3 regions of the Arthrobacter sp. AG258 genome follow, and region 3 is predicted to be linked to each of the others. Evidence: riboswitches for the same ligand, from Rfam matches in the RefSeq annotation. Region 3 holds a riboswitch; each other region holds the start of a gene.
What was found. A riboswitch is a leader RNA that binds a small molecule or an ion and turns the genes downstream of it on or off. The one in region 3 is predicted to bind S-adenosylmethionine.
Positions count from the first base shown of each region.

Region 1: another riboswitch for S-adenosylmethionine. It lies ahead of DFO47_RS19175 (homoserine O-acetyltransferase); the one in region 3 lies ahead of DFO47_RS13190 (DUF1737 domain-containing protein).
Region 2: another riboswitch for S-adenosylmethionine. It lies ahead of DFO47_RS05255 (aminotransferase class V-fold PLP-dependent enzyme); the one in region 3 lies ahead of DFO47_RS13190 (DUF1737 domain-containing protein).

Region 1 covers NZ_SOBI01000010.1:168,351-171,582, reverse strand. The annotation lists gene DFO47_RS19180 (bifunctional o-acetylhomoserine/o-acetylserine sulfhydrylase) at 1-1,232, shown strand, start outside; SAM riboswitch class IV at 1,332-1,447, shown strand; gene DFO47_RS19175 (homoserine O-acetyltransferase) at 1,460-2,575, shown strand; gene DFO47_RS19170 (alcohol dehydrogenase catalytic domain-containing protein) at 2,696-3,232, shown strand, end outside.
Region 2 covers NZ_SOBI01000002.1:430,297-433,528, reverse strand. The annotation lists gene DFO47_RS05260 (class I SAM-dependent methyltransferase) at 1-263, opposite strand, end outside; gene DFO47_RS05255 (aminotransferase class V-fold PLP-dependent enzyme) at 356-1,774, opposite strand; SAM riboswitch class IV at 1,812-1,925, opposite strand; gene hisN (histidinol-phosphatase) at 2,067-2,891, opposite strand; gene rsgA (ribosome small subunit-dependent GTPase A) at 2,936-3,232, opposite strand, start outside.
Region 3 covers NZ_SOBI01000005.1:368,380-371,611, reverse strand. The annotation lists gene DFO47_RS13205 (glutamate--cysteine ligase) at 1-80, shown strand, start outside; gene DFO47_RS13200 (O-succinylhomoserine sulfhydrylase) at 85-1,293, opposite strand; gene DFO47_RS13195 (rhodanese-like domain-containing protein) at 1,294-1,704, opposite strand; gene DFO47_RS13190 (DUF1737 domain-containing protein) at 1,701-1,964, opposite strand; SAM riboswitch class IV at 1,978-2,092, opposite strand; gene opgC (OpgC domain-containing protein) at 2,269-3,232, shown strand, end outside.

The DNA of each region.
Region 1 (3,232 bases), on a different contig from region 3:
CCACGTCCTTCGTGTTCCCGAGCGCCGAGAGCGCAGCCAACCGTTTTGCGCTGGCCGAACTGGCGCCGATCTACACCCGCATCGGCAACCCCACCCAGGACGCGGTGGAGCAGCGGATCGCCAGCCTCGAAGGTGGCCTGGCCGCTTTGCTGCTGAGCTCGGGGCAGGCCGCGGAGACCTTCGCCGTCCTGAATATCGCCGAGGCCAGGGACCACATCGTGGCCAGCCCCAGCCTGTACGGCGGCACCTACAACCTGTTCGCCCACACCCTGAAGAAGTTCGGCATCGCGGTCACCTTCGTGGAAGATCCGGACAACCTGGACCAGTGGCGGAATGCCGTTCAGCCCAACACCAAACTGTTCTTTGGCGAGGTGGTATCCAACCCGCGCCAGGACGTCTTGGACATCGAAGGCATCTCCCAGGTGGCCCACGACGCCGGCGTTCCCCTGATCGTGGACAACACCCTGTCCACTCCCTACCTGATCCGGCCGCTGGAGTGGGGTGCGGACATCGTGATCCACTCCGCCACCAAGTACCTGGGCGGTCATGGCTCGGCGATTGCCGGCGTCATCGTCGACTCCGGCAAGTTCGATTTCGGCAAGGACCCCGACCGGTTCCCCGGTTTCAACACCCCGGATCCCACCTACAACGGGCTGGTCTACGCCCGGGACCTTGGCGAGGGCGGCGCACTGGGCGCCAACCTTTCCTACATCCTCAAAGCCCGTGTCCAGTTGCTGCGCGACCTTGGCTCGGCGGTTTCGCCCTTCAACGCCTTCCTGATTTCGCAGGGCCTGGAAACGCTGAGCCTGCGGGTGGAACGGCACGTTTCCAACGCCACGGAGGTGGCGCGCTGGCTGGAGGGAAGGGACGACGTCGAATCGGTCGCCTACGCGGGGCTGCCGTCCAGCCCCTGGTACGAACGGGGCCGCAAGTACGGGCCCAAGGGGACCGGCGCCGTCGTCGCTTTCAACCTGGCCGGGGGCGCGGAGGCGGGCAAGCGCTTCGTCGACGCCCTGGAACTGCACTCGCACGTCGCCAACATCGGCGACGTCCGTTCGCTTGTCATCCACCCGGCGTCGACCACCCACAGCCAGCTCTCGCCCGAGCAGCAGGTGGTGGCCGGCGTCAATCCGGGGCTGGTCCGCTTGTCGGTTGGCTTGGAGCACATCGACGACATCCTGGCCGACTTGGAGGCCGGTTTCCGCGCGGCCAAGGGCGGCGCCGACGCCTGACCGCCGGCACGCCGGGGCGCTGCCGGCCGGCAGCGCCGGGAAGTCACAACCAGTCACACTCTTGGCCTGGACCGGGGGGTGTTTCGTACACTCGAACCAGGTCATGAGTGCCAGTGACAGCCCCGGCTTGCTGGCCGGCAACCCTCCTTCCGCGGTGGGGTGCCCCGGGTGAAGACCTGGCCTGCCGGTCAAATGACGGCAGGCAAGCGCGTAGAAGAGGTCTTGCCATGACGGTTACCGTCGCCCGTACCACCATTCCCGAACACGGAGTTGTCCGCTACGCCTCCATTGGAGGACTCGAGCTCGAGGGCGGCGGCTACCTGCCGGATGTCACCCTGGCGTACGAAACCTGGGGCACGCTGAACGCGGACGGCAGCAACGCCATCCTGATCGAGCACGCCCTGACGGGCAGCACCCACGTGACCCGGGGCGACACCGACGAAGAGGGCTGGTGGGAACAGCTGGCCGGTCCTGGGGCGCCCGTCGATACGGACAGGTTCTTCGTGGTGTCCGTCAACATTGTGGGCGGCTGCTACGGGTCCACGGGCCCGTCGTCGGCCGCCCCCGACGGAGCACCCTGGGGCTCACGCTTCCCCCTGGTCACCCTGCGGGACAGCACTGTTGCCGAGGCCCGGCTGGCGGACCAGCTGGGCATCGGGAGCTGGTACGCCGTCCTTGGCGGTTCCATGGGGGGTGCCCGCGCCCTGGAGTGGGCGGTGACCTACCCTGACCGGGTGCAGCGCTGCGCCGTCATCTCGGTCGGCGCTGCCAGCACGGCTGAACAGATCGCTTTCGCCCAGGCCCAGACCCTGGCCATCCGCCAGGATCCGAACTTCAACGGCGGCGACTACTACGGCGGACCGTGTCCGGAAGACGGCCTGGCCCTGGCACGGCGGATCGCCCACATCACGTACCGGTCCGCCGCGGAACTGGAAGGGCGCTTCGGCCGGGAACCCCAGGCCCCCGAGTCGCCCCTGCACGGCGGACTGCTGGCAAACCGCGGACGCTACCAGGTGGAAAGCTATCTGGACCACCAGGGCAGGAAGCTCGTCCGCCGGTTCGACGCCAACAGCTATATCGCCCTCACCGAGGCGTTGATGAGCCACGATGTCTGCCGTGGCCGCGGGCCGCTGGCCGAGACCCTGGCATCCGCCACCGCCCGGTTCTTCGTTGCCGCCGTGGACTCCGACCGGCTCTACTTCCCGTCCCAGTCCCGCGAATTGGCCCAGGCCCTGCCGGGTGAGGTTGACGTGCATATGATCTCGGCACCGATAGGCCATGACGGCTTCCTGACCGAGATCGGACAGCTGGGGAACCAGCTCCGGACGACGTTCCTGGCCTAGCTGCGCCCGTCCCGGCAGCGGCCGGCTGCTGCCCTGCGGTGCTTCCGGTGCACGCTGCCGGTGGACGCCGCGGTGCCACAGTGCAGCAGGCCCGGGGTGGAAGTACGGCATGATCGTGTCATGAAGGCAGCCGTCCTGTATTCGACCGTTCCCGCCGCACCGGGAAAGCCCGCCTACGCTGACGCGAAACCATTGGTCGTGCAGGAACTGGACCAACCGCAGCCGCGCGCCGGTGAGCTTGGGGTTGCCATCACGTATTCGAGCCTGTGCCATTCGGACCTGTCCGTGGTGGACGGCTCCAGGGTCCGGCCGCTTCCGATGGCATTGGGCCACGAGGCGGTGGGGCGGGTGGTGTCCGTGGGCGACGGGGTAGCCGATGTGTCCGTGGGAGACCACGTGGTGCTCGTTTTCGTGCCCAGTTGCGGCCACTGCCGGGCCTGCCGGGCCGGGAGGCCCGCGCTTTGCCACCGCGCTGCGGAGGTCAACGGCTCCGGTGACCTGTTGCATGGGCCGGCCTTGCTGCGCACGCCGGCGGGGGAGCGCATCAACCACCATTTGGGCGTCTCGGCGTTTGCGGATTACGCCGTGGTGGCGCGGGAGTCGGTGGTGGTGATTGACGACGACGTCCCGGACACCGTCGCGGCGATGTTCGGTTGC
Region 2 (3,232 bases), on a different contig from region 3:
CAGTGTGCCGAGAGTTGGGCGAGCATGTCCGTGGAAGGGTCGACGGCGGTTACCTCCAGGCCAAGCTCCAGCAGCAGGGCCGTAAACTTCCCGGTACCGGCCCCGACATCGAGTGCGTCACGGGCCTGCGCCGGGACCAGCCACCGGGCTGACTCCGCGGGGTAGCCCGGCCTGACGCGCTGGTAGTGCCGTCCGCCGTCGCGGAAACTGCCGCCAAGTTCCCGCCGGCGCCCGTGATCAAGCTTGGGGCCACCCCGAACCACGCGTGGACTCCTTCAATTCCGACTGTTGATGCCCCTCGAATTTACCGCACCCCCTTTGGACATGTGGTGGGGGAGCAGGAGCGGGAGGAGCCCTAGTCGTCGATACAGGGGGCCGCGCCGGCCGTGCCCGGGGTGTTGGGTGCCCAGTGCGGGTAGGTGCGGGAGTCGTTGGCGGGCACCCAACGGCCTGCGTCAACCACGTAGTCCCAGCCCAGTCCGTTGCTGCGCAGTGCGCGGATGCCGGCAAGAAGGCGTTCGGCATCCTCCAGCCGGGATCCGACGCCGAAGCTCGCCCGGAGTGATCCGTTGGGCAGGCCCAGGCGTTTCAGCAGCGGGTGGGCGCAGAAGCGTCCGTCCCGCAGGCCCACGCCGTGCTCCGCCGAGAGGTAGGCGGCCACCAGCCCGGCGTCGTAGCCTGCAACCGAGAAATTGACCACGCCGATGGTGTCCGTTTCCGGATTGGTGTCCTTGAAGATCTGGTGGACGGTGACGCCGTCGATGCCCTGGAGGCCCTCCACCAGGAAGGAGCGGATGGCGGACTCGTGGGCGTGCCAGCGTTCCTGGTCCAGTTCCGCGATCACCTGGGTGGCGCGGGCCAGCGTGGCGGCTCCCAGGACGTTGGGCGATCCCCCCTCATGGCGGGCCGGGCCGGTGGCCCAGCTGACGCCGTCGAGCCTTGCTTCCTTGACGGCACCGCCCCCGGCCAGGTGCGGGACACCGGCGTCCAGCCAGTCAGCACGCCCCACCAGGACGCCTGCGCCGAACGGCGCGTAGAGCTTGTGCCCGGAGAACGCAAGGTAGTCGACGTCGTCCGTGCTGATGTCCACCCGGCGATGCGGCGCAAGCTGGGCGGCGTCCACCACGATCCGTGCGCCGTACTGGTGCGCCAGCGCGGCCAAGGCCCGGATGGGGAGGATCTCGCCGGTGACGTTGGAAGCGCCGGTGACGGCCAGCAGGCAGACCCCGCCCTGCTCAAGTTCGGTGCGGACTGCCTCCAAAGTGCCGCTGATGGTGTCCGCGGCGACAATGCTGCGGTGCGGGACGCCCTGCCAGGGCAGGAGGTTGGCGTGGTGTTCGATGTCCAGGTAAAGGACATCTCCGGCGGGGCGGCCGTCCGCCAGCGGCAGGCAGCCGGCCAGCAGGTTCAGGGAGTCGGTGGTATTGCGGGTGAAGATGACCGAATCGCCGGGGCGCCCTCCCACGAAGTCGCGGACAATGTTGCGTGCGTTTTCGTACACTGAGGTGCTGATCTGGGATGCGTAGCCGGCGCCCCGGTGGACACTCGCGTAGTACGGGAGGATCTCGTTCAGGTACGCGGACACCACTGACAGCGCCGGTGCGGAGGCGCCGTAGTCGAGGTTTGCGTAGCGGACGTGGCCGCCGGAGATCAGCGGCGCCTGGATCTCGGCGCCGGTGACCGCGGCGAGGGGCCGGCCGGCGACGGCCTGTCGCGGATCCGGCGCGGCGGCGTTGGCGGTGGCGGAAAGGGGGGAGACGGTGGCAGTTGTCACAGAGACCTCACTTGGATACAGGACTCCGGCACAGTGGAATCCGCGCTTGCCGTATCCGCTCCGGACCGGCCTGGTCGTCACCCGGGGCACCCCACCGCGAATGGAGGGTTGCCGGCCAGCAAACCGGGGTTTTGCGCTGGCACTCGTGACCTGGATAAAAGCGTAGAACATGGAATGGGCAGGACTAAAGCCGCGGCAATTGTTAAGGCTTTTGTTACGCCCTGCCGAAGAAACGGCCGCGGACGCCCCCTCAAGGAGGCGTCCGGCGTCGTATTGTTCGATTATTGTGCCGCTAGGGCGACTGCTGGAGCAGGTCGTCGAGGTCCGGGTTCAGCCGGTGCAGCACCTCTGAATGCAGGATCGAGTTCGTGGCCAGGGCATTGCCGCCGAACGGGCCATCCTCGCCTTCGAGGGACGTGAAGCGGCCGCCGGCCTCCACCACGATCGGTACCAGGGCAGCCATGTCGTACAGGTTCAGTTCGGGTTCGCAGGCGATATCCACCGAGCCTTCCGCCACCATGCAGTAGGACCAGAAGTCTCCGTACGCCCGGGTCCGCCACACGTCTTCCGTCAGGCCGAGGAAGTCGTCAAGGTTTCCGCGTTCCTTCCAGCCGCCCAGGCTGGAATAGGAGAGGGAGGCGTCGGCCAGGTTTGAGACGTTGGAAACCCGAAGCCGGGTGGCGGCGGCCAGGGACCTGCCCATGTACGCGCCCATGCCTTTGGCAGCCCACCAGCGCTTGCCCAGTGCCGGAGCGCTGACGACGCCCACCACCGGCTCGCCCTCGTCCACCAGGGCGATCAGCGTGGCCCAGACCGGGACGCCGCGGACGAAGTTCTTGGTCCCGTCGATGGGATCGATGATCCAGCGCCGCGAGCCGTGGCCGGTGCTGCCGAATTCCTCACCCAGAACGGCATCGCGGGGCCGGGAGCGGGAGAGTTGGCCTCGGATGGCCTCCTCGGCCGCCTTGTCGGCGTCGGTGACCGGCGTCAGGTCCGGCTTGGTCTCGACGTGGAGGTCCAGGGCCTTGAACCGGCTCATCGTCTGGTCGTCCACGGAGTCGGCCAGGACGTGGGCCAGGCGCAGGTCATCGTTGTAACTCGAAGCGGGTTGGATCATGGTTCCAAACTACCGTCTGCGGGCGTTTCTGCCGGGAGAACGCGTCAGTTGACGCTGCCAAGCTCCTTCGTTTCCTGTGCTTCCATCCTTGGATCGGCGCCGAGCAGCCGCCGCAGGGACGCCAGGCGGGCGGCGCCGGTAGGGCCGGCGTGTCCGCCGTCCACCCACTCGTCCAGCCCGCAGTTGACCGCCGTTGCCGTGTGCTTGCAGCCCCGCTCGCAGTTTTCGATGCCCGGGGAGAGATCCGGGAACGAGCGCAGGATCCTGTCCGGGTCCACGTGCGCCAGGCCAAAGGACCGGATCCCCGGGGTGTCGATGATCCAGCTGCCGGGCGGCGCGTC
Region 3 (3,232 bases):
TAGACGCCACCATGCGCGGCGCCCTGGATCTTTCCGGCGTGGAAGACACCCCGGAACTGCTGCGGGTCCGCCAGGCCTGACGCCTTATATCTGCTTCAGGGCCTGTTCCAGGTCGCGGATGAGGTCGTCCGCGTCCTCGAGCCCCACGGAGAGCCGGACCACGCCGTCGCTCAAGCCAATGGCGGCCCGCCCCTCCGGCCCCATGGCGCGGTGCGTGGTGGTGGCGGGGTGGGTGATCAGGGACTTCGAATCGCCCAGGTTGTTGGAGATGTCGATGATCCGCAGCCCGTCCAACAGGGCGAAGGCCGCCTCCTTGCCGGAGCGCCCGCCCGAGGGCGCCAGCTCAAGGGTGAGGACCGTGCCGCCGGCGCTCATCTGCTTCGCCGCCAGCTCATACTGCGGGTGCGATGTCAGCAGCGGGTACTTCACCCAGCTCACGGCAGGCTGCTCCTCGAGCCACTCAGCGAGCCGCAGGGCGGTGGCCGAGGAGTGCCGGACGCGCAGGCTCATGGTTTCCAGGCCCTTGGTCAGGACCCAGGCGTTGAACGCCGAAAGCGCCGGACCTGTGTGGCGCATCAGCTGCTTCACCGGGCCGTCGATGAACTCCTTGGTGCCCAGGATGGCACCGCCCAGGACCCGGCCCTGCCCGTCGATGTGCTTGGTGCCGGAGTACACGATGACGTCCGCGCCCAGGTCCCCGCAGCGCTGCAGCAGGGGAGTGGCGAAGACATTGTCCGCAACTACCGTGGCGCCGGCGGCATGGGCCAGTTCGCTCACCGCGGCGATGTCCACGATTTCCTGCATCGGGTTGGACGGGGATTCGAAGAAGACGGCGGTGGTGGGCTTGGACAGGGCCTCGCGCCACTGGTCCAGGTCCGGGCCATCGACGAAGACCGTTTCCACTCCCCACCGCGGCAGGATCTCGTTCAGGATCACGAAACATGACCCGAACAGTGAGCGGGCGGCCACCACGCGGTCACCGGCTGCAAGCAGCGCGCCCAGGGCCGTGAACACCGCGGACATGCCCGACGCCGTCGCGAAGCAGGCCTCGGTGCCTTCCAGCAGCCTGAGCCGTTCCTGGAAGGTGGCCACGGACGGGTTGCCGTAGCGCGAGTACACAAAGCGCTCGTCCTCGCCGGTGAAGGCGCGTTCGGCCGCGGCCGCGGATTCGTAGACGAACCCGGAATTCAGGAAGACGGCCTCTGAGGTTTCCTGGAAGTTGGTGCGGTCCAGCCCGCCGCGGACAGCCTGGGTGTCGGGGCTCCAGCCGGGGGCATCTTGATTGAAAGTCACTTAGTTCTTTCCGAGGTTGGTGGGCAGGCCGCGGTTCTTCCAGCCGTTGACGGTCCGTTCGCCGTAGCGGTCAGGTTCCCCCTCGAAGCCCTCCAGGACGTTGTAGGAAGTGAAGCCGGCCTGGGTGGCCGCCACGGCCGCGGCGATGGATCGCTGGCCCGAACGGCAAAGGAACACGAGCTCAGCGCCCGGGTCCTCAGGCGCCTGCTCCTTGAGGTCCTTCACGAAATCGGGGTTGGGGATGCCGCCGGGGAAGGTCCACTGGATGAAGAGCGGATCGTTGTCCGTTGCCTTGGTATCCGGAATGCCAATGTGGGCCCATTCGCCCTCGGTGCGGACGTCCACCAGGATGGCGCCCTGCTCCAGCTTGGCCCACGCTTCCTGCGGCGTCAGGTCTCCCGCGTAGCTCATGCGTGGCCCTCGCCGTCGAACTCGCCTTCCAGGTCGTCAACGGCCGTGGCCACCGCGGCGTCAGCCGACGCGATGGCGGCCGGGAGGACAACGGCCTGGGCCACGATGACGCTGCTGCCGTTGAAAGTGGCCGCCGGGCTGCCGTGCAGGACGTAACCGTCCGCAAGCGCAGCCGAGATCCGCTCACAGAAGGAGCGGTCGTCCGGGCCCGTAATCAGGCGGTAGGACAATTTTTCGTCAGGGGCGGGTGCGTCAGACACGACGGATCTCCTTCTTTCACGCTTGCAGCTCGAATCGGTCGATATGCCAAGTATTCACCTGAGGCACCCCGCCGCGAGAGGAGGGTTGCCGACCGGCCAGTCAGGGCTTAGCACCGGTACTCATTACTCCCCAAAAACGTAACACCTGCGCCGCCAAGCCGCACGGCCGCCGTCGTCATGTTCCGTAATTGAGAGCCCGCGACCACCGCGTCACGGGAACGCGGCAAGGCGGCCGGACCGATAAAGTTTCTACCGGGGGCGCCGCCCTGCCGTCACAGTGGGAGTACCGGGGGGTCTTGCCAGCATGCGAGCAGCAACATCGCACCACCAGGCCGGCCGTCGTCGTGCCCGTCACCGTTCCCCCGGGGCGTTCCTGGCCGCCGCCGTCGTCGTGCTCCTGGCGCTGCTGGCGCCCGCCGGTGCTGCGCAGGCGGCCTCCGCGGTACCGGACCAAGGCAAGCCGTGGCTGGGTGCCGTCCTTGAATGGGGCGAGGATACCGCCGCTGGATTCTCCGACCGGCTGGGTGCGAGCCCGGCCGTGTTTGGCCACGACATCGGCCTGCCGTTCCGCGACTCGGACCGGAACAACATCGAGGGGTTCCTGCAGCAGGCCTCGGCCAAGGGCGCCCACGCCATGCTCACCGTGAAGCCCACGGTGCCGCTGGACCAGATCGGCGCCTCCGAAGCGGAAGCCTTCGCCGGCAAGGTCCGCGACCTGGCCTCCGGGTTCAAGGGCCGGCTGTTGATCCGGTTTGCGCCGGACATGAACTCGAGCTGGGTGGCCTGGGGGCAGCAGCCGGCCGCCTACCGGGAGGCCTTCAAGGCGGTCGCGGCAGCGGTCAAAAAGGACGACGGCGGCCGGGCCGCCATGGTCTGGGCGCCGTACCTGGGCAAGGACTACCCCTTTGACCGGAGCAGGAATGCCCCGCAGCCTGGAAGTGACGGCTTCGCCCTCCTGGACACCAACGGCGACGGCGCCTGGAACGGCTCCGACGCCGCCTACGCCCCCTACTATCCGGGGGACGACGCCGTGGACTGGGTGGGCCTGACTGCCTACCATGACGACACTGCCGGCGCCGCTGCCGTTAACACCGTGCCGCGTGCCGGTGAACTCCAGGAGATGCTGACCGGCGCGGGCAGCGAGAACTTCTACAGTGCCTACGCGGAGGTCCGCAGGAAGCCGCTACTGCTCCAGACGTCGGCGTTCTACAGCCCTGCCGCGGGCGGACCGCCGGAGGCGGATATCAAGACGGCCTGGTGGGACCAGG